DNA from 3 places in the Bradyrhizobium sp. 195 genome. Region 1 is predicted to be linked to each of the others. Evidence: predicted binding sites of a transcription regulator. Region 1 holds the regulator's gene; each other region holds the start of a gene.
The links. Region 1 encodes PhoB, which activates phosphate uptake and scavenging genes when phosphate is short. Its sites were predicted from a motif close to TGTCATNNANCTGTCAT; they were not measured.

Region 1 (7,056 bases):
AATCCGCTGCGGGAAGCCGCCAGCGCATTGGGCCTTCCGCGTTCGCTGGTCATCAAGCGCATCGCCTATCGCGCGGCACGCTCGGGCCTCATCACCGGCGTGCTGCTCGCCACCGCCCGCGTCGCCGGCGAGACCGCGCCGCTGCTGTTCACAGCGCTGTCGAACCAGTTCTTCAGCCTCGGCCTGGACAAGACGATGGCCAACCTGCCGGTCACGATCAACAATTTCGTCCAGAGCCCTTACGCCTATTGGAAGCAGCTCGCCTGGAGCGGTGCGCTGCTGATCACCCTGACCGTGCTTGCCCTGAACATTGGCGCGCGCATCATCGGCGCCGAGAGGACTGCAAAATGAGTGAAATGTCTGTTTCCGTGAGCGCGCCGACCGTTCATCCCGGCTCGCAACCGCTGCCCGAGGCACCGGCCAAGGTCACCGCGCGCAACCTCAACTTCTACTACGGTGAGCACCATGCGCTGAAGAACATCAATCTGGCGCTCGGCACCCACCGTGTCACGGCCTTCATCGGCCCGTCCGGTTGCGGCAAGTCGACCCTGCTGCGCATCTTCAACCGGATGTATGATCTTTATCCGGGCCAGCGCGCCACCGGCCAGCTGATGCTCGACCAGACCAACATCCTCGACGCCAGGCTGGACCTCAATTTGCTGCGCGCCCGAGTCGGCATGGTGTTCCAGAAGCCGACGCCGTTCCCGATGACGATCTACGAGAACATCGCCTTCGGCATCCGCCTCTACGAGAAGATCTCGAAGTCCGAGATGGACGACCGCGTCGAGAAGGCGCTGCGTGGCGGCGCGCTGTGGAACGAGGTCAAGGACAAGCTCAACGCCTCCGGCCTGTCGCTCTCCGGCGGTCAGCAGCAGCGCCTCTGCATCGCGCGCACCGTCGCGGTGCGGCCCGAGGTGATCCTGTTCGACGAGCCCTGCTCGGCACTGGATCCGATCTCGACCGCCAAGGTCGAGGAGCTGATCCAGGAACTGTCCGACAACTACACGATCGCGATCGTCACCCACAACATGCAGCAGGCGGCGCGCGTCTCCGACAAGACCGCCTTCATGTATCTCGGCGAGCTGATCGAGTTCGACGACACCAGCAAGATCTTCACGTCGCCGACCGACCGGCGCACGCAGGATTACATCACCGGCCGGTTCGGCTGAGGAGACGGAACATGGGTACTGAACATACCGCCAAGGCTTTCGACACCGACCTCCAGGAGCTCACCCGCCTGGTCGCCGAGATGGGCGGGATCGCCGAGCGCATGATCGTCGAATCCGTCGACGCGCTGATCCGCCGCGACGTCGCGCTCGGCCAGCGCGTCGTCACCATCGACGCCGAGCTCGACGCGCTGCAGAAGCGCATCGAGGAACGCGCCGTGCTCACCATCGCCCGCCGCCAGCCGATGGCGGTCGATCTGCGCGAGATCGTCGGCGCCATGCGCGTTGCGACCGACCTTGAGCGGATCGGCGACCTCGCCAAGAACATGGGCAAGCGCGTCGCCGCGCTGGAGACCGACTTCCATCCGCTGAAGCTGTTCCGCGGCCTGGAGCACATGACCGACCTCGTGCAGCAGCAGGTCAAGTCGGTGCTGGACGCCTATGCCGCGCACGATCTGCCGGCGGCGATGGCGGTGTGGAAGGGCGACGAGGAAGTCGACGCGATCTGCACCTCGCTGTTCCGCGAGCTCCTCACCTACATGATGGAGGATCCGCGCAACATCTCGTTCTGCATCCATCTGATGTTCTGCGCCAAGAACATCGAGCGGATCGGCGACCACGCCACCAACATCGCCGAGACCGTGTTCTACATGATCGAGGGCCAGGCGATCACCGACAAGCGGCCGAAGGGCGACATGACCACCTTCGCCACGACGATCCCGAATAGCTGAAGACCTCAAGGAGCGACGACACCATGGGCGCACGCATTATGGTGGTTGAGGACGAGGAAGCTCTCACCGAGCTTCTTCGCTACAACCTCGAGGGCGACGGCTATGACGTCGAGACGGTCATGCGCGGCGACGACGCCGACACCCGCCTCAAGGAGCACATTCCCGACCTGATCGTGCTCGACTGGATGCTGCCGGGCCTGTCAGGCATCGAGCTGTGCCGCCGCCTGCGCACCCGCCCCGAGACCAAGCAGCTGCCGATCATCATGCTCACCGCGCGCGGCGAGGAGAGCGAGCGCGTACGCGGTCTTGCGACCGGCGCCGACGACTACATCGTCAAGCCGTTCTCGGTGCCGGAGCTTTTGGCGCGCGTGAAGGGTCTGCTCAGGCGCGCCAGCCCCGAGCGGCTCGCCACCGTGCTCGCCTATGGCGATATCGAGCTCGATCGCGACAAGCGTCGCGTCGCGCGCTCGGGCCGGCCGATTGATCTCGGCCCGACCGAATATCGGCTGCTGGAGTTCTTCCTGGAGCATCCCGGCCGCGTGTTCTCGCGCGAGCAGCTGCTCGACAGCGTCTGGGGCCGCGACATCTACATCGACGAGCGCACCGTCGACGTCCATATCGGCCGCCTGCGCAAGCTGCTCAATCTCGGCCGCGAGCAGGACCCGATCCGCACCGTCCGCGGCGCCGGCTACGCGCTGGATGATCGCTTCGCGAAGGCTGAGCAGACGTAAGGTTTGCGGGCTGTTGCCACAACGTCGGTGTCGTCCCGGACAAGCGAAGCGCCGATCCGGGACCCATAACCACAGGCAGCGGTTGTTTTTGCGAAAAGGTAACTCCGAGTCCCCGTAACCACATCTTGCGGTGGCTATGGGTCCCGGATCTGCGCGCGCTTGTGGCGCGCTTGTCCGGGACGACATCGAGTTTGTTGAGCCATCATCAGATGACGGCTCTCTCTTGATCTCAGAACAAGCTTACCGCGGGCCCGGCTTGGCCGGTGCACGACGACGGTCCGCCGCGGGCTGATACGCCACGCGCGAGTGCTGGGCGCAATAGGGCAGGCCGGAGAGCGCCTTGCCGCCGCAGAAGAAGAAATCCGGGCTCGAGGGATCGCCGACCGGCCAGTGGCAGGTCGCCTCGTTCAGCTCGAGCAGCGACAACCTCTGGCTCATCGGCACCACGTTGTCGTAGGTGACAGGCTCTGCCTCCACCTCGACCTCGAAGGCCTGCGCCAGCGCGGTGTTGCCGCGCGCAATGGGGCGGGTCACGCGCATCATGTGCTGCGCGGGACGCGCCTTGCGCGGGCGGGGCGCTGCCGACGAAGGGCTCTTGGCGCGGCCGGACAGACCGAGCCTGTGCACTTTGCCGATCACGGCATTGCGGGTCACATTGCCGAGCTCTGCTGCGATCTGGCTGGCCGAAAGTCCGGCCTCCCAGAGCTTTTTCAGCTGCTCGACGCGATCATCGGACCAGGTCAAAACCGTCATTGCACCCTTTCCCTCGCTGCCGGCCAGCCATCCTGGGGCCTTGCAGCGAATGCCTAAGCCTTCAAAAACCCGTGCCGTCAGAATCCCTTAAGGCTCGCCGGGCGCGTGACTGACGCCCGAACGTTTACGCCGGTACAAGAGGACTCTTGGGATCAGAACCGCTGCACGAGATGTCGTATCTGACAATCCAAACGCTACAATATGGCGTGACTCCCGCGCAAGAGTCCGCCGACTCGCTTCCACATGTTCCGTGGTGAAAACCCGCAAAATCGGCACCGCAAGACTACGGATTCAGCGTTTCCTGAGGCTTTCCGGGCGGCATTGACACCCGTCTTGCCAAGCATAAGATAGTCCTGCGTGCCGCCCTTAAAAGGCGGCACGTTTCGTTTTCCGGGCCGGTCAATGGTGCGTTGCGCAATGCACGCGTCACACCGTCCGCAACATTCAAGTGATCGTCATGACTAACAGCGCAGCGCCGCATTTGCTCCCCGTTTTCGCCAGGGCCGACCTCGGTTTCGAACGCGGCGAAGGCTGCTGGCTGATCGCGACCAATGGCGATCGCTATCTCGATTTCACCTCGGGAGTCGCTGTGAATGCGCTCGGCCATTGCCACCCGCATCTGATCAAGGCGCTGCAGGAGCAGGCGACCAGGCTCTGGCACATGTCGAACCTGTTTCAGAGCCCGGACGGCGAGAAGCTCGCCGTGCGCCTGTGCAATGAAAGCTTCGCGGACTTCGTGTTCTTCTGCAATTCCGGCGCCGAAGCGCTGGAGGGTGTGATCAAGCTGGTCCGCCATCATCACTTCTCCAAGGGCCATCCCGAGCGCTACCGCATCATCACCTTCGAAGGCGCGTTCCATGGCCGTACGCTGGCAACGCTCGCGGCGACCGGCTCTGCAAAATATCTCGAAGGTTTTGGCCCGCCGATGGACGGTTTCGACCAGGTCCCGCATGGTGACCTCGAAGCCGTGAAGAAAGCGATCGGCCCCGACACTGCCGGCATCCTGATCGAGCCGATCCAGGGCGAGGGCGGCGTGCGCTCGGCGACGCCTTCTTTCCTCAAGGCGCTGCGCCAGCTTTGCGACGAGAAGGGCCTGCTGCTCGCATTCGACGAGGTGCAGACCGGCATGGGCCGCAGCGGCGATCTCTTCGCTTACAGGCGCACCGGCGTCACACCTGACGTGATGTCGCTGGCGAAGGCGCTCGGCGGCGGCTTCCCGATCGGCGCGGTGCTGGCGACCGCGGATGCGGCTTCCGGCATGGGGCCCGGTTCGCACGGCTCGACCTTCGGCGGCAATCCGCTGGCGATCTCGGCGGCCAATGCGGTGCTCGACGTCATGCTCGAGCCCGGCTTCTTCGACCACGTGCAGAAGATGTCGTTGCTGCTCAAGCAGAAGCTCGCCTCCGTGATCGACCGCCATCCCGATGTCGTCAGCGAAGTCCGCGGCGAGGGCCTGCTGATCGGCATCAAGGCCGTTGTGCCGTCGGGCGATCTCGTGGCCGCCTTGCGCGGCGAGAAACTGCTCACCGTCGGCGCGGGCGACAATGTCGTGCGCTTCCTGCCGCCTCTGATCGTCACCGAGGCCGAGATCGAGGACAGCGTCATCAGGCTCGAGCGCGCCTGCGCTGCGATCTCGTCCAGTTTGACCAAGCGGGTGGCAAGCTGATGAGCAAGTCGCCGAAACACTTCCTCGACATCAACGAACTCCCGCTGTCGGAGCTCAAGCGCATGCTCGCCGCATCCTCCGCCATGAAGGCGAAGCAGAAGGCGCAGCAGCCGGTCAGGCCGCTCGAAGGCAAGACGCTGGCGATGATCTTCGAGCGTCCCTCGACGCGGACGCGGGTGTCGTTCGACGTCGCCATGCGCCAGCTCGGCGGCGAGCCCATCATGCTCACCGGCGCCGAGATGCAGCTCGGTCGCGGCGAGACCATCGCCGACACCGCGCGCGTGCTGTCGCGCTATGTCGACGCCATCATGATCCGCATCCTCAATCACGAGGCGCTGCTGGAGCTTGCGGCCAACGCCACCGTGCCGGTCATCAACGGCCTGACGCGGCGTTCGCATCCCTGCCAGGTGATGGCCGACCTCATGACCTATGAGGAGCATCGCGGCCCGATCGAGGGCAAGACGGTGGCCTGGACCGGCGACGACAACAACGTGCTGGCGTCCTGGGCGCACGCCGCCGAGCGCTTCAAGTTCCAGCTCAATGTCGCAACGCCGCCCGAGCTCGCGCCGAAAAAGGCGATGCGCGACTTCATCAAGACGACCGGCGCATCGATCGTGCTCGGCACCGATCCGGAAGCCGCCGTGCGCGGCGCCGATTGCGTCGTCACCGACACCTGGGTGTCGATGGGCGACAAGGAAGGCGAGCATCGCCACAACGTGCTCAAGCCCTACCAGGTCAACGGCAAGCTGATGTCGCTGGCCAAGCCCGACGCGCTGTTCATGCACTGCCTGCCCGCCCATCGCGGCGAGGAGGTCACTGATGAAGTGATCGACGGCCCGCAATCGGTCGTGTTCGACGAGGCCGAAAATCGCCTGCACGCGCAGAAGGGCATTCTGGCCTGGTGCTTTGACGCGGTGAAGTGATCTCAGTGGTGGGGCTGCGTCGCTGGCCCATTCTCCGCTGTCGTCCCGGACAAGCGCCGCGCAGCGGCGCGCCGATCCGGGACCCATAACCGCAGGACGTCGTTTGGCGAGGACTCGAAGTTGTCATCGCCGGCTACAACGTCATCCTGTGGTTATGGGTCCCGGGTTCGCGCTTCGCGCGCCCCGGGACGACATCGAGTTTGCGGTGGCTTGATACGGTTCACTCGCACGGAACACACCACTCCGCGCCCCCTTCCATTCCGCCCCCACCGACCCCAGATAAAGCGCCATGGTTTTCCAATCCCCTGACATGAAAACCGGGCCCGAAGGCCCGGTTCGCGCACCATCGGCGGTTCCGATCGATGATGCCGTGCTGCCTTACGAGGTCGATGCGCTCGACGTGCGTGGCCGGCTGGTGCGGCTTGGCCCGGCGCTCGACGAGATCCTGACCAAGCACGATTACCCGGCGCCGGTCGGCAAGCTGCTCGGCGAGGCCATCGTGCTGACGACGCTGCTTGGCACCGCGCTGAAATTCGAGGGTCGCTTTATCCTGCAGGCCCAGACCGACGGCCCGGTGTCGTTCATGGTTGTCGACTACATGGCGCCGGACCGCCTGCGCGCCTATGCGCGTTTCGATGCCGCGCGTCTCGGCGATACCAGGGATTCCGGCACGCTGCTCGGCCGCGGTCATCTCGCCATGACCATCGACCAGGGCCCCGACATGAGCCGTTACCAGGGCCTCGTCGCGCTCGACGGCGGCAGCCTGGAAGACGCCGCCCACGAATATTTCCTGCGCTCCGAGCAGATCCCGACGCGCGTGCGTCTCGCGGTCGGCGAGGAGTGGCGCTCGAACGACGGCGGCAAGCATCGCTGGCGCGCCGGAGGCATGCTGATGCAGTTTCTGCCGAAGGCGCCGGAGCGCGCGCGGCAGGCCGATCTGCATCCCGGCGATGCCCCCGAGGGCATCGAGGTGCACAGCGTCACTGAAGACGACGCCTGGGTCGAGGCGCGCTCGCTGATCGAGACGGTCGAAGACGTCGAGCTGATCGATCCCGAGCTCTCCGGCGAGCGGCTGCTGTTCCGCCT
Region 2 (7,056 bases), 160 kb from region 1:
ATGATGGTGAGCAGGATCGCGCTGACGTCCGAATAGTAGAACTTGCGGATGGCGACCACGAGCTCCTGGCCGATGCCGCCGGCGCCGACGAAGCCCATCACGGAGGCTTCGCGGACGTTGATCTCGAAGCGCAGCAGCGCGTAGCTGGCATAGCCCGCCGTCACCTGCGGTACCACGGCAAAGCGCATGCAGGACAGCCAGCTCGCGCCGGTCGAGCGGATGCCCTCGACAGGCTTCATGTCGGCGTTCTCGACGATCTCCGAGAACAGCTTGCCGAGCGCGCCGGTGGAGTGGATGGCGATCGCGAGCACGCCCGCCATCGGTCCCAGACCGAAGGCGATCACGAAGATCAGCGCGAAGACGATGCCCGGAACGGTGCGGGCGAATTCGAGCAGGCGCCGCACCGTGAAGCGCAGCCAGGGTGCAGGCGAGGTGTTTTCGGCCGCGAAGAAGTTGAGGCAGAATGCCAAGGTCGCACCGATCAGCGTGCCAACATAGGAGATCAGCAGGGTCTCGCCCAGCATCTTCAGCCATTTGCGCCAGCCCCACAGCCACTCGCCGACATCGGTCCAGACGCGTTGGCCGTTGTCGAGCGTGAGGATGCGGTCGAAATAGCTGATGAAGTTGCCGAAATAGGTGAAGAGCGTGCGCAGATTCACTTCGGCGCCGATCGCGGCGAGCAGCAACGCCGCGGCGAAGATCACGATCCCCGACAGCAGGCGGAGCCGCCTGCGCCCGACCGCCCGGCGATAGGCGGCGTTGAGCACGGCGAGCTGCTGCTCGGGAAGGATCGAAACCGCTGTCGTCATCGGCCTGAGATTAAGTCCCGTCAAAGAAAGAGCCGGGTCGATGGACCCGGCTCCAGTGGCATCGTCCCGATAGTTAGGACGCCTTCTTTTTACGCAGCGCGTCGACGAACTTGATCAGCTCGATCGTGCCATCCCAATCCTTGGTGGTGGCGGGATGAAAGCCCTTCTTCTGGCCGTCGGAAAGACGGTCGAACGCGGCCTTGTCCTTGGCCGGCGCGTCGAAGAATGCTTTCGCGATGGCGGCCTTGGCGTCTTCCGGCAGCTCCGAATTGTAGGCATAGGGTCCGTTGATGATCGGCGCCGACTTGTGGATGATGCGGAAATCGTCCTTCTTCATCGCCGAGCCGTCGGCATTCTTCAGCATGCCCTTGGTCAGCATCTGCGCCAGCGTGGAATCGTCGTCGCTGGTCCACTGGTTGGCGGCGACGTCGACCGTGCCCTGCGACAGCGCCAGCATCGCGTTCTCGTGGCTGCCGGTGAAGACGACCTTGCTGAAATAAGTGTCGGCATCGTGGATGCCCATCTTGTCCAGCTCGAAGCGCGGCACGTTGTTGCCGGAGGTCGAGTTCGGATCGACCAGGCCGAGATTCTTGCCCTTGAGATCATCGATCTTCTTGTAGGCGCTGCTCGCCTTTACGAAGAATACCGAATAGTAGCCGGTCGAGCCGTCGGCGTTGATGTCGTTGGCGAAGGCGTCGGTCTTGACGCCGGTCAGGCGGGCGCGGGCGAACGAGGCCGAGCCGTAGCTGGCGACGTGGATGTTGCCGGCGCGCTGGCCTTCGATGACCGCGGCGTAGTCATTGGCGATGCGCAGCGTGACCTTCACGCCCAGTTCCTTGGAGAGATAGCTCACGAACGGCGCCCAGCGCTCGGTGACGCCGGAGGCGTTCTCGGCCGGGACGACCGCAAAGGTCAGCTCGGGATATTTGGCCTTCCAGTCGTCAGCGGAGGCGGAGGCCGTGAGCGCGAGCGCGGCGGCGCCGGCAAGGATTAATCTGCGAGTGATCATGATACCCTCTTCATCGGTTTGGGTCGGTTGACGCAAAGACTTGCAAAAGAAACAGACGTCGCTCAGGCGGCCGCGGCCGTTCCGAGCGCGGGGACGCCCGCGGGCGCCGGGACAGGCATGCCGCCCATGACATCGGCGGCTTCGAGATCGTAGAGTTCGCGCGCGACGTGATCGGTCAGCGCGGACGGTGCCCCGTCGAACACCACGCGACCCTGCGCCATGCCGATCAGGCGATCGCAATAGCTGCGCGCCAGATCGAGCGAATGCAGGTTGCAGAGCACGGTGATGCCGAAATGCTTGTTGATGCGCAGCAGCGCATCCATCACGATCTTCGTGTTGCGCGGATCGAGCGATGCGATCGGCTCGTCGGCAAGGATGATGTCGGGCTGCTGCACCAGCGCACGCGCGATCGCCACGCGCTGCTGCTGGCCGCCGGAGAGCTGGTCGGCGCGCTGGGCGGCGAGCGATGCGATGTCGAACTGTTCGAGTGCGGACATCGCCAGCGCCTTGTCCTGCTCCGGCCACGCTTGCGACAGCGAGCGCCAGGCCGGCATCGTCGCAAGCCGTCCCATCAGGACGTTGGTGAGGACATCGAGCCGGCCGACCAGGTTGAACTGCTGGAAGATCATCGCCGAACGCGCCCGCCACTGCCGCAGCTCCTTGCCGCGCAGTGCGGTGACGTCGATGCCGTCGAACAGGATGCGCCCATCAGTCGGCGTCACCAGGCGGTTGATGCTCCGCAGCAGCGTCGACTTGCCGGCGCCGGACCGCCCGATCACTCCGACGAACCCGCCGGGGGAAACTTGAAACGAGGCGTCGTCCACCGCGGCTTTTGCGCCGAAGCGACACGTCAGACCATCCACCACCAGCATGCAGGGCTCCAGATTAGCTGGAGCCCACCGCTAACGCCGGCGCTTAACACTTGTGTGACACGGGCGTCGCAGTGCGGCGATCCTACACAGCTCATCCCCTGTCATCGCGGCGTCATGATGTCGTCATCAAGTCGCTCGAAGAGGAATGCCCGCCCTCGCAGTCCGGATTCACCATGGCCGCCAAAGCTCTTTCGGTCCAGCCGACCATCGATCCCTCGGCCAAGCTGCATGAGACCAGGCTCGGCGCCTATACCGAGGTCGGCGCGCGCACGATCCTGCATGACGTGGCGATGGGCGACTACTCCTACGTCGTGAATGACGCCCAGATCACCTACACCACCATCGGAAAGTTCTGCTCGATCGCGGCGATGTCGCGGATCAATCCCGGCAACCATCCGATGCATCGCGCGACGCAGGCGCATTTCACCTATCGCTCCAGCGCCTATTTCGAAGGCGAGAGCGACGATGCCGAGTTCTTCGACTGGCGGCGCCAGCATCACGTCCACATCGGCCACGACGTCTGGATCGGCCACGGCGCGATCGTGCTGCCGGGCCGCAACATCGGCACCGGCGCGGTGATCGCGGCCGGTGCCATCGTCACCAAGGACGTGCCGGCCTACACCATCGTCGCCGGCAATCCGGCCCGCATCGTGCGGCGGCGGTTTTCGGAAGAAATCGCCGGACGGCTTGCGCGGCTGGCGTGGTGGGATTGGGATCACGACAAGTTGCGTGAAGCCCTGCCGGATTTCCGCAAACTCGGGATTGAAGATTTCCTCGCGACATACGAAGCACGGACGAGATCTCTCACCAATTCTCATGCCGGTTCCCTTGCCAGTTCCCTTGCCAGCAAACGAAGCGCGGTCGCGTGACAGACATTTTCCTTGAAGGCGGCCGGGCCCTGATCGGCGCCGAACTCGTCGAAACCTCATTGGCGGTGTCCGGACAGGACATCGCCGCCATGGACGCCTCTCGCGGCCGGGCGCGGCTGGCGATCGATGCGCGCAACCTGCTGGTGCTGCCCGGCATCGTCGATCTTCACGGCGATGCCTTCGAGCGGCAGATGATGCCGCGCGCCGGCGTCGACTTTCCGATCGATGTCGCGCTCGCCGACAGCGACCGCCAGGCGATCAGCAACGGCATCACCACCGTGTTTCACGCCACGACCTGTTCGTGGGAGCCGGGCCTGCGCAGCGCCGACAACGCGCGCGGGCTGATGGAGGCCATCGAGCGGCAGCGTCCGCAATTCGCCGCCGACACCCGCTTCCATCTGCGGCACGAGACCTACAATCTCGACGCCGAGGCCGAGATCATCCAATGGCTCGCTGAGGGCCGCGTCGACCTGTTCGCCTTCAACGACCATATGGACGGCACCGTTGCCGACATGGCCAAGCCGCGGAAGCGCAGCCGCATGGTTGAGCGCACTGGCCTGTCCAGCGAGGAATTCGACCGGCTGGTCGAACGCGTGGTCTCGCGCGCCGACGAGGTGCCGGCTTCGGTGGCGCGACTGGCCGCGGCGGCCCGTGCGGCCGAAGTGCGGATGCTCTCGCACGACGATGCGACACCGGCGATGCGCGGGGAGTTTCGCGCGCTCGGCGCTGAGATCGCGGAGTTTCCGGTCAACGAGGAGACGGCGCGGGCGGCGGCAAGCCATGGCGATGCCATCGTCTACGGCGCGCCGAACGTCGTACGCGGCGGCAGCCACACCGGCTGGACCAAGGCCTCCGACATGATCGCCAAGGGGCTCTGCTCGGTGCTGGCGTCGGACTATTATTACCCCGCTCAGCTGCTCGCCGCGTTCCGCCTCGCCGCCGATGGCGTGCTGCCGCTGACGGAAGCCTGGAATCTGGTCTCCGCCGGCCCTGCGCGCGCAACCGGCCTTGCCGATCGCGGCGTGCTTGCCGAAGGTCGCCGCGCCGACATTCTGCTGGTCGACGACAGCGTGAAGCTGAGGCCGCGACTGATTGCGGTGATCGCGGGCGGCAAGCTTGTCCATCTCACCGATGCGACCCGACTGCTCGCGGCGGCATCGACGCCGCGCGAGGCTGTCGTCGCGGCTTAAACCGGCTATGCTTGGGCAATGACAGGTCTTCCCCGTTACGCGATCTATTTTGCCGCAGGCCACGACAGTGCGCTCTCGCGCTTCGGCGCGGAGCTGCTCGGCTACGATGCCTACACCGGCGACGAGCTGCCGTTTCCGCGCGAGGCGTTGGAGGTCGCGCCTGATTGGCGCGACGTCAGCGCCGATCCCCGCAAATACGGCTTTCATGCCACGCTGAAGGCGCCGATGACGCTTGCGCCTGGCAGGACTGATGCCGAGCTGGTGGCCGCCTGCGCGATGTTCGCCGGCAAGGCGCGACCGATCCCAACGATCCGTCCGGTCGTCGATGCCATCAGCGGCTTCATTGCCGTCATTCCGGCCGAGCCGGTCGATGCGCTGCAAGAGCTCGCCGCCGATTGCGTCCGCGAGTTCGATTCGTTCCGGGCCCCGCTCACGGCGGAAGACCGTGCACGGCGGAGACCCGAGAAGCTGAGCGAGCGGCAGCGCGACTATCTCGATCGCTGGGGCTACCCTTACGTGATGGAAGAATTCCGCTTCCACATGACGCTCACCGGCCGGCTGGATTCAGAACGCCGTGGAGCAATCCTGGAAATGTTGCGAACGCGGTTTGCGACGCTTGGTCTCGGCACGTTGGCGATCGATCGCCTCGCCCTATTCAAGCAGGACGATGCCAAGGCTCGCTTCCGCATCATCGGTGAGTGGGCGTTGGCGCGGTAGGATTGGCTGTCAGCTCGCAAGATTGAATGCGAGCGCCACCGCGCCGACCAGAACGAGGCTGGTCGCCCAAACCGCATCCAGATTGAACCAGCTTCGCGAAACGAACTTCAATCCCAGATGGCGGTAGACCAGCCACGCCAGACATCCGCCGGCGCCGACCATGGCGATCACGTGCACGAGGGACACCAGCACCGCCATCCCGAGATTCGCCTTCATTAGTGCTTCTGCCGCCCCATGGCCGGGATCGAGGGCCAAGGCCTGGCAAAGCCCGAGATAGATCGGCACGAGCATCAATGCGGCGCCGTGAGCAATGGCAACGGCAAACGACCAGAGCGCCAATTGCGTCGGCGGAATTCGTGCCAGCGCGCGGGGATGGCGCCGCGCGGTCAACCGATAGGCACCGAAGGCGATGACGAGAAGGCTCGCACTGATCTGGATCGAACGCTGCCACTCGGCCAGGACGAGCAGGAATGCGAATGGCAGCACCACGAGAAGCGTCGCCAGAAGATGCCCGGCCGACAGTGCCCACAATGCGCGGAAGAGCGCGCGTGGGCTCTTGTCCATCAGCCCGGCCGAAACGGCGAGCGGCCATCCCATCCCCGGATTGATCCCGTGGTAGAGACCGCTCGCAACAAGAGCGAACCAGAGCCAGCCAAGCGCCGGGCTCGCGTGCCCCCCGTCTAGACCGACGGGTAGCAAAACGAGTCTGTCGAACAATCGCCGCCTTCGAGCCTGATCTGGTGCGCGCGATATCCGTCGGGGAAGCTCACGAAGTAGTCCTTGTCGAGCTCGAGGCCGCCGTTGCGACCGACATTGGCCATGACCTCGACGCCCGGAACTCCGTCGGGATAGAACTGGTCGTCCCAGGTGGAATAGAGCGAATTGGTCCAGTACACGCGCCTGCCGTCGCGGCTGATCTCGACCATCTGCGGGCCGGCCGCAAAGGCCTTGCCATTCGGATGCGCCGTACGGCGTGCAATGCCGCCGATGTGAACCGAGCCCGCAAGCTTCGGCTTGCGCGGATCACTGACGTCGTACTGCCGCATTTCCCCCGTGCCCCAGCACGAGACATAGAGGAACCGGTCATCCATCGACAGGTCGATGTCGGTCACCAGCGGCGGCACGGCGCCAAAGCCCTGCAGCAGCGGCGGGAGCTTCTCCTTTGGCGCGGGCTCGGGCGGGATCGTCGCCGTCTTCTCCGCATGGAATTTCCCGCCGTCGCGCCACCACGTCCAGATCGATGCTTCGAGGTTGGTGGTGTCGACCACAACGCCAACGAAGCCGTATTCGCGAACCGGATCGTGCGCCGGTCGCACCTCCAGCGCCATCTGATGGTTGGCGCCGAGATCGATGGTCTGGACGTTGCGACGTGCGCGAAGATCCCAGAAGTGGAGACGATGGCCATATTTGTTCGACAGCAGATCTTCCGGGACGATCCCGTTCTCGAACTGCGGCGGCAACGCCCATTCGCTCGTCACCATGTAATCGCGCGGCAGGTTCCACCAGAAGTCATAATGCAGCGTCTGCGGACCGCGGTCGATCTCCCATCGTCCAAGGACCTCGAACGTCTCGCAATCCATGATGAAGACG
Region 3 (7,056 bases), 400 kb from region 1:
CGCCGAGGAGGGGTCGGCGGGCACCACCACGGTGGCGCCGTGCAGCTCGGGTTGGCCTTTGAGCGTGATACGGCGGCCATGCACGCCCTCCCGCGCGGAGGAGATGTCGGCGCCAAAATGCTTCAGCATCAATTCGGTGTGGTCGCGGCTGGCTTCGGTCTCGATGACGGTCGTGGTGCCGGGTGCGGCGAGGCCCGCCAGCAGCACCGCAGACTTGATCTGGGCCGAAGCGACCGGGGTCGTATAGGTGATCGGCAGCGGATCGCGCGCGCCCTGGAGGGTCAGCGGCAGCCGACCGCCCTCACCGCCAGAAATGACCTTCGCGCCCATCTTTTCGAGCGGATCGAGGATCCGGCGCATCGGGCGGCTGCGCAGCGAGGCGTCGCCGTCGAACACCGCCGAGATCGGGCATCCCGCGACGGCGCCCATCACCAGCCGGCAGCCGGTGCCGGAGTTGCCGAAATCCAGTGCGGCCTTGGGCTGGGCGAAACCCGCAACGCCGACGCCGTTTAGCTTCCAGGCGAAATCACCGGTGCGTTCGACCTTGGCGCCCAGCGCCTGCATGGATTTGGCGGTGTTGAGGACGTCCTCGCCCTCCAGCAGACCCGAAATCCTGGTCTCGCCGACCGCGAGCGCACCCAGGATGAGAGCCCGGTGAGAGATCGACTTGTCCCCGGGCACCCGTACTTTCCCGGTCAGGGGACCGCTAGCGCGAGACTGAAGCGGCCGCGGTTGGTCGGAATGAGTCAAGATTGTGTCCTTGGATGAGCCCTGAGGGGACTGCGGCGCAGGTACCACATGGTCCGGGCCCCGTCACGGGCATGTCGTTCTCCCGTAATGCGCTATTGACAGCGGGCCGCCAACTAGCCAAGTGAAACACCGCTTTTCAGACATTCCCAGGATTCCTGCCGTGGCCAAGTCCGAACTCGGAACTAAACGTATTTGCCCGACCACGGGCAAGAAGTTCTATGACCTCAACAAGAATCCGGTGATCTCGCCCTATACCGGCGAAGTGGTGCCGATCGCCCCCGTGGCGCCCGCACGTGCGCCCCGCGGCGCCGAAGCCCGGCACGCGGCGACCGCGGACGCCACGCCCGAGCCGGCAGAGGTCGAAGAGGTCTCGCTCGAGGAGGCCGACGCCGAGGAGAACACCGGCAAGGTCAAGGCCGTCGTGCCCGAATCCGAGGACGATATCGAGGTCGATGAGACTCTCGATGACGACGATGACGATGATTCGACCTTCATTGCCGACGAAGAAGAAGGCGATGAGGACGTGACCGACATCATTGGTGATGTCGGAGGTGATGAAGAGACTTGAGATCAGCCCTGATCTGTGAAAAAGGGTGCACCGCGCGAGTCACCAGGGCTCGCCGGTTGGGGTGAACCACCAGGGTTCATCCCGCGAAGGACTAAGGGGCCATAGCTCAGCTGGGAGAGCGCTTGCATGGCATGCAAGAGGTCGGCGGTTCGATCCCGCCTGGCTCCACCAGCCTTCGCTGGCTTCGCCAGCTTCGGCTGGGCAAGCCTAGGGAAGTCCCTCGTAGCGAAGTGAGCGAAGGCTGCCACGCCATAGCCCGAAGGGCGACGGCGGGCTGGGGCTGGCATCTGCGCAGCCGCCGGCCGTCCGCATCACGGACGACCTGCGGGCCCGCTTGGCGAAGCACAACGCTGGCGAGGTACCGCACACCTCGAAATTCGGACCTTGGCGAATACGGACCTATTTCGCATTTGATGACGCAGCACGCGCGTTCGCGTTCGAGCGATATCTGAAGTCTGGCTCTGGCCGCGCATTCGCAAAGAACCACTTCTAACCGCGCATGACGTCCCCCTACTCCCCGATCACCGCATTCAGCCGGTCGCGCAGCGCAACGATCTCATCCTTCATCGCCACCAGTTCCGGCACCGAGCAATCCGAGGCCGCCAGGATCGACTGCGGCACATTGCGGGCTTTTTCCTTCAAGGCGTGCCCCTGCGCCGTCAGCGCGATCAGGACCTGACGCTCGTCCTCGCTCGAGCGGGTGCGCCTGACCAGATGGGCGGCCTCCAGCCGCTTCAGCAGCGGCGTCAGCGTGCCCGAATCCAGGAACAGGCGCTCGCCGATGTCCTTGACCGGGACGTCGTCGCGCTCCCACAGCACCAGCATGACGAGATATTGGGGATAGGTCAGGCCGAGCCGGTCCAAAAGCGGCTTGTAGACGCGGTTGAACGCATGCGCGGCCGAATAGACCGCAAAGCAGATCTGGTTGTCGAGCCGCAGCGGCGCGTCCGCTGCAGGTGATTTTCGAGGCATGGAGAATCTCTCGGGTTTGTCTCATTCTGGGGCCGCGCGCCGCCACATTCAATTGCGAACAATTAAATGTGAGACCGTGTAATTTCAATTGCGCACAATCTAATTGTCTGCGATAGAGCCGCACCCAACGAAACCCAGGGAGACGACAATGTCCGTGAACGTCCTCTACAAGACCAGCGCCAAGGCCACCGGCGGCCGCGACGGCCATGCTGCAACCCTCGACGGCGCGCTCGACGTCAAGCTGACCACGCCGAAGGAGCTCGGCGGCGGAGGCGGCGCCGGCAACAATCCCGAGCAGCTGTTCGCGGCCGGCTATGCCGCCTGCTTCATCGGCGCGATGAAGTTCGTGGCCTCGCAGGGCGGCCCCAAGGTTCCCGCCGACGCCTCCGTCACCTCGACCGTCGGAATCGGCCCGCGCTCCGAGGGTGGCTTCGGTCTCGACATCGACCTCGCTGTCTCGCTGCCGGGCCTTGCCCGCGCGGAGGCCGAGGCACTGGTCGAGAAGGCGCACCAGGTGTGTCCCTATTCCAACGCCACGCGCGGCAATGTCGACGTTCGCCTGACGGTCGTCTGATCGGAACGGCGGATTGGCTGGCCCGGGATCCCCCTCGGGCCGGCCGTTTCCTTTCGGTTTTGCCCGCGCCGCGGGATTGACCGGCGGCGGCGCATACGCCCCTACGCACGGAGCCATTGCTGGCGTGCACGAAGCTCGCTAGGCCTGTGATCAAACGTCGACACAGGGAAGCGAAAGCAATGAGTTCAGAAGCCGCCACAGGTGCCATGAGCGGACTGCGCGTCATCGATCTCACGCGCGTGCTCGGCGGTCCCTACTGCACTCAGATCCTCGCCGACCATGGCGCCGACGTGATCAAGGTCGAGCCGCCCGCGGGCGACGAGGTGCGCGAATGGGGCCCTCCTTTCCACGAGGAGGACGCGGCCTATTTCATCGGCATTAACCGCAACAAGCGCTCGATCGGTCTCGACCTCGCCTCCGAGGGCGGCCGCATTGTGCTGCTCAAGATGCTGGAGAGCGCCGACGTCCTGATCGAGAATTTCAAGCCGGGCACGCTGGAGAAATGGGGCATCGGCAACGAGGTGCTGCGCGAGAAATTCCCGCGCCTCGTGCATTGCCGGATCTGCGGCTTCGGCGCCGACGGTCCGCGCGGCGGCAATCCCGGCTATGATGCCATCATCCAGGCCATGACCGGCATGATCGCCGCGACCGGCTCGCCCGAGAGCGGACCGATGCGGATCGGCGTGCCGTTGGTCGACATCACCACCGGCCTATACGCGGCGATCGGCATCCTGATGGCACTGTCGGAGCGGCAGCGCTCCGGCAAGGGCCAGTTCCTGGAGACGACGCTGTACGAGACCGGCCTTGCCATCATGCATCCGCACACCGCGAATTATTTCATGCATGGCAAGCCGCCGTCGCTCACAGGCAACGAGCACCCCAACCTCGTGCCCTACGCGATCTTCCCGACCAAGACCGACGACATCTTCATCGGCGTCGGCAATGACGGCACCTTCCGCAAGCTCGCCAAGGAGATCGGCAAGCCTGAGCTCGGCACCGATCCGCGCTTTGCACGCAACAAGGACCGCATCGCCAACCGCGAGGCGCTGCGCGCCGAGCTGGCCGCGGTGTTCAGCCAGCACGAGGCCGAGCCGCTGTGCAATCGCCTGCTTGCGGCGGGCCTGCCCGCTGGGCCCGTGCAGAAGATCGATCAGGCATTGACCAACCCGCACACGATCGCGCGCGGGGATATTATCGAGAAGGACTGGTACAAGGGCGTCGCCTCGCCGATCCGGCTCGACCGCAGCAAGCCGAGCCTGCGCCGCCTGCCGCCCAAATTCAGCCAGCACTCGGCGGAAGTGCTCGGCGAGTTCGGCTTCTCCAAGGCCGAGATCGACGCGATGGTCGAGAAGGGCACCGTCTGCGGCCCCGAGCGCAAGAGGTAGGGCCACCTCCATCCAACGAATGATGCCGCACTGCGGCGCGGGCACGATAGTGCACCGCGAACGGAGGAGCCCGCCCGCTTCGTCTTCGCCTATTTGACAGCTTCCCTTTTCCAGCGCTTGCCGCTTTCGTTTCGGCCGCTTACACAGTCATGTGAACGTCATATGGCGCTGCTAGCGCAAGCGCTTCTTTAGACGGGCAAGGGAGGTTTTCTTGATGGCTCTTCGACATTTTGGCACGGCTGCTGCTGTTGCACTCGCGGTTGGTCTCGGCGCTTCGCCGGCTTTGGCCGTGACGGAAATCCAGTGGTGGCACGCGATGACCGGCGCCAACAATGACGTCATCGTCAAGCTCGCCAACGATTTCAACGCCGCGCAGAGCGACTACAAGGTGATCCCCACCTACAAGGGCAATTACGCCGACACGATGAACGCGGGCATCGCGGCGTTCCGCGCCGGCAACGCGCCGCACATCATGCAGGTGTTCGAAGTCGGCACCGCGACCATGATGGCTGCCACCGGCGCCGTGAAGCCCGTTTACAAGCTCATGGCCGACGCAGGCGAAAAGTTCGATCCCAAGATCTACCTGCCCGCCATCACCGGCTACTACTCGACCTCGAAGGGCGAGATGCTGTCGTTTCCCTTCAACTCGTCGTCCACCGTCATGTGGGTCAATCTCGACGAGCTGAAGAAGGCCAATGTCGAGATCCCGAAGACCTGGCCCGAAACGTTCGAGGCCGCCAAGAAGCTGAAGGCTGCCGGTCATGACACCTGTGGCTTCTCCGGCTCCTGGGTGACCTGGGTCAACCTCGAGCAGCTCTCCGCCTGGCACAACGTGCCGCTCGCCAGCAAGGCCAACGGCCTCGACGGCTTCGACACCGTGCTGGAGTTCAACGGGCCGCTCCAGGTCAAGCATCTCGAGAACCTGGTCGAGCTCCAGAAGACCAAGGTCTACGACTATGCCGGCCGTACCAACACCGGCGAAGGCCGCTTCACGTCGGGCGAATGCCCGATCTACCTGACCTCGTCGGCCTTCTTCGGCAACGTCAAGGCCCAGGCCAAGTTCAACTTCACCGCCGTCCCGATGCCCTATTATCCCGACGCAAAGGGCGCGCCGCAAAACTCGATCATCGGCGGCGCTTCGCTCTGGGTCATGGGCGGCAAGCCGGCCGAGGAATACAAGGGCGTCGCAAAATTCCTGACCTTCCTCTCGGACACCGATCGCCAGGTCTATATCCACAAGGCCTCGGGCTACCTGCCGATCACCAAGGCGGCCTATGAGAAGGCGAAGGCCGAAGGCTTCTACAAGGACCAGCCCTATCTCGAGACCCCGCTGCTCGAGCTGACCAACAAGGAGCCGACCGAGAACTCCCGCGGCCTGCGTCTCGGCAACATGGTGCAGCTCCGCGACGTCTGGTCGGAAGAGATCGAGCAGGCGCTTGCCGGCAAGAAGACCGCCAAGCAGGCGCTGGACGCGGCCGTCGAGCGCGGCAACACGATGCTGCGCCAGTTCGAAAAGACCGCCGTCAAGTGAGACGATCAGCGGCAGGCCGGTGACCCCGGCCTGCCGCTCTGGGGCATCATGCAAAAGCAAGCCATTTTCCAATCGAAGCTGTTGCCTTACGCGCTGGTTGCGCCGCAGCTCGCGATCGTCCTGATTTTCTTCTACTGGCCGGCCCTGCAGGCGGTGATCCAGTCCTTCCTGCTCCAGGATGCCTTCGGCCTTTCGACCACCTTCGTCTGGTTCGACAATTACATCGAGCTCTTGAAGGACCGCGCCTATTTCGAGGCGATCGTGCGGACCTTCTTCTTCTCGTTCGCCATCGCTGTGTCGTCGCTGTCGTTTGCGCTGCTGCTTGCCGTGATGGCGGACAAGCCACTGCGCGGCTCGACGCTCTACCGGACACTGCTGATCTGGCCCTATGCGGTGGCGCCGCCGGTCGTCGGCGTGCTCTGGATCTTCATGCTGCACCCCTCGCTCGGTGTGCTCTCGCGATATTTGCGCGCCCTCGGCGTCGACTGGAATCCGCTGCTCGACGGCGACCAGGCCGCCGCACTGATCATCTTCGCCGCCGCCTGGAAGCAGATCTCCTACAACTTCCTGTTCTTCCTCGCCGGCCTGCAGAGCATCCCGCGAAGCGTGCTCGAGGCCGCCGCGATCGACGGCGCGCGCCCGATGCGCCGGTTCTGGACCGTGACCTTCCCGCTGCTGTCGCCGACCATCTTCTTCCTGCTGGTCGTCAACATCGTCTACGCCTTCTTCGACACGTTCGGCATCATCGACACAATGACCCGCGGCGGGCCCGGCACGTCGACGGTCACGCTGGTCTACAAGGTCTATTCCGACGGCCTGCTCGGCGGCAATCTCGGCAGCTCCGCGGCGCAATCGGTGATCCTGATGATCATGGTCATCGTGCTGACTGGAATCCAGTTCCGCTTCGTCGAACGCAAGGTGACCTACTGATGGTCGAGGAAGAGGGCTTCCGGCGCTACGTCGCTCACGCGATCCTGTGGATCGGGATCGCGATCGTCGCGTTCCCCGTCTACATCGCGATCGTCGCCTCCACCCAGGACAATGCGCTGATCGCCAACGGGCAAATGTCGCTGCTGCCCGGCGGGCATTTCTTCGAAACCTACTACCAGACCATCTTCGTCGGCACGAGCGGCTCGACCCGCGAGCCGGTCGGCAACATGATGCTGAACTCGCTGGTCATGGCGCTGCTGATCGCGGTCGGCAAGATCGCGATCTCGATCATCTCGGCCTATGCGATCGTGTATTTCCGCTTTCCGTTCCGGATGGCGATCTTCTG

Region 2: phnC (phosphonate ABC transporter ATP-binding protein) is a predicted target of PhoB. The motif match lies at 2,790-2,806, and genes of this name have one in related genera.
Region 3: ugpB (sn-glycerol-3-phosphate ABC transporter substrate-binding protein UgpB) is a predicted target of PhoB. The motif match lies at 4,395-4,411, and genes of this name have one in related genera.

What each region holds. Positions count from the first base shown of each region.
Region 1 is NZ_CP082161.1:496,247-503,302, forward strand. Features, by position in the region: gene pstA (phosphate ABC transporter permease PstA) at 1-351, shown strand, start outside; gene pstB (phosphate ABC transporter ATP-binding protein PstB) at 348-1,169, shown strand; gene phoU (phosphate signaling complex protein PhoU) at 1,181-1,897, shown strand; gene phoB (phosphate regulon transcriptional regulator PhoB) at 1,921-2,628, shown strand; gene IVB26_RS02230 (GcrA family cell cycle regulator) at 2,869-3,381, opposite strand; gene IVB26_RS02235 (aspartate aminotransferase family protein) at 3,839-5,047, shown strand; gene argF (ornithine carbamoyltransferase) at 5,047-5,970, shown strand; gene IVB26_RS02245 (Hsp33 family molecular chaperone) at 6,260-7,056, shown strand, end outside.
Region 2 is NZ_CP082161.1:657,892-664,947, reverse strand. Features, by position in the region: gene phnE (phosphonate ABC transporter, permease protein PhnE) at 1-809, opposite strand, end outside; gene phnD (phosphonate ABC transporter substrate-binding protein) at 883-1,818, opposite strand; gene phnC (phosphonate ABC transporter ATP-binding protein) at 1,881-2,690, opposite strand; gene IVB26_RS03040 (transferase hexapeptide repeat family protein) at 2,864-3,559, shown strand; gene IVB26_RS03035 (alpha-D-ribose 1-methylphosphonate 5-triphosphate diphosphatase) at 3,556-4,749, shown strand; gene IVB26_RS03030 (DUF1045 domain-containing protein) at 4,768-5,466, shown strand; gene IVB26_RS03025 (hypothetical protein) at 5,476-6,063, opposite strand; gene IVB26_RS03020 (selenium-binding family protein) at 6,147-7,056, opposite strand, start outside.
Region 3 is NZ_CP082161.1:92,634-99,689, reverse strand. Features, by position in the region: gene aroA (3-phosphoshikimate 1-carboxyvinyltransferase) at 1-750, opposite strand, end outside; gene IVB26_RS00525 (TIGR02300 family protein) at 911-1,318, shown strand; tRNA gene IVB26_RS00520 (tRNA-Ala) at 1,414-1,489, shown strand; gene IVB26_RS00515 (GIY-YIG nuclease family protein) at 1,593-1,811, shown strand; gene IVB26_RS00510 (MarR family winged helix-turn-helix transcriptional regulator) at 1,829-2,290, opposite strand; gene IVB26_RS00505 (organic hydroperoxide resistance protein) at 2,439-2,864, shown strand; gene IVB26_RS00500 (CaiB/BaiF CoA transferase family protein) at 3,044-4,249, shown strand; gene ugpB (sn-glycerol-3-phosphate ABC transporter substrate-binding protein UgpB) at 4,464-5,780, shown strand; gene ugpA (sn-glycerol-3-phosphate ABC transporter permease UgpA) at 5,829-6,710, shown strand; gene ugpE (sn-glycerol-3-phosphate ABC transporter permease UgpE) at 6,710-7,056, shown strand, end outside.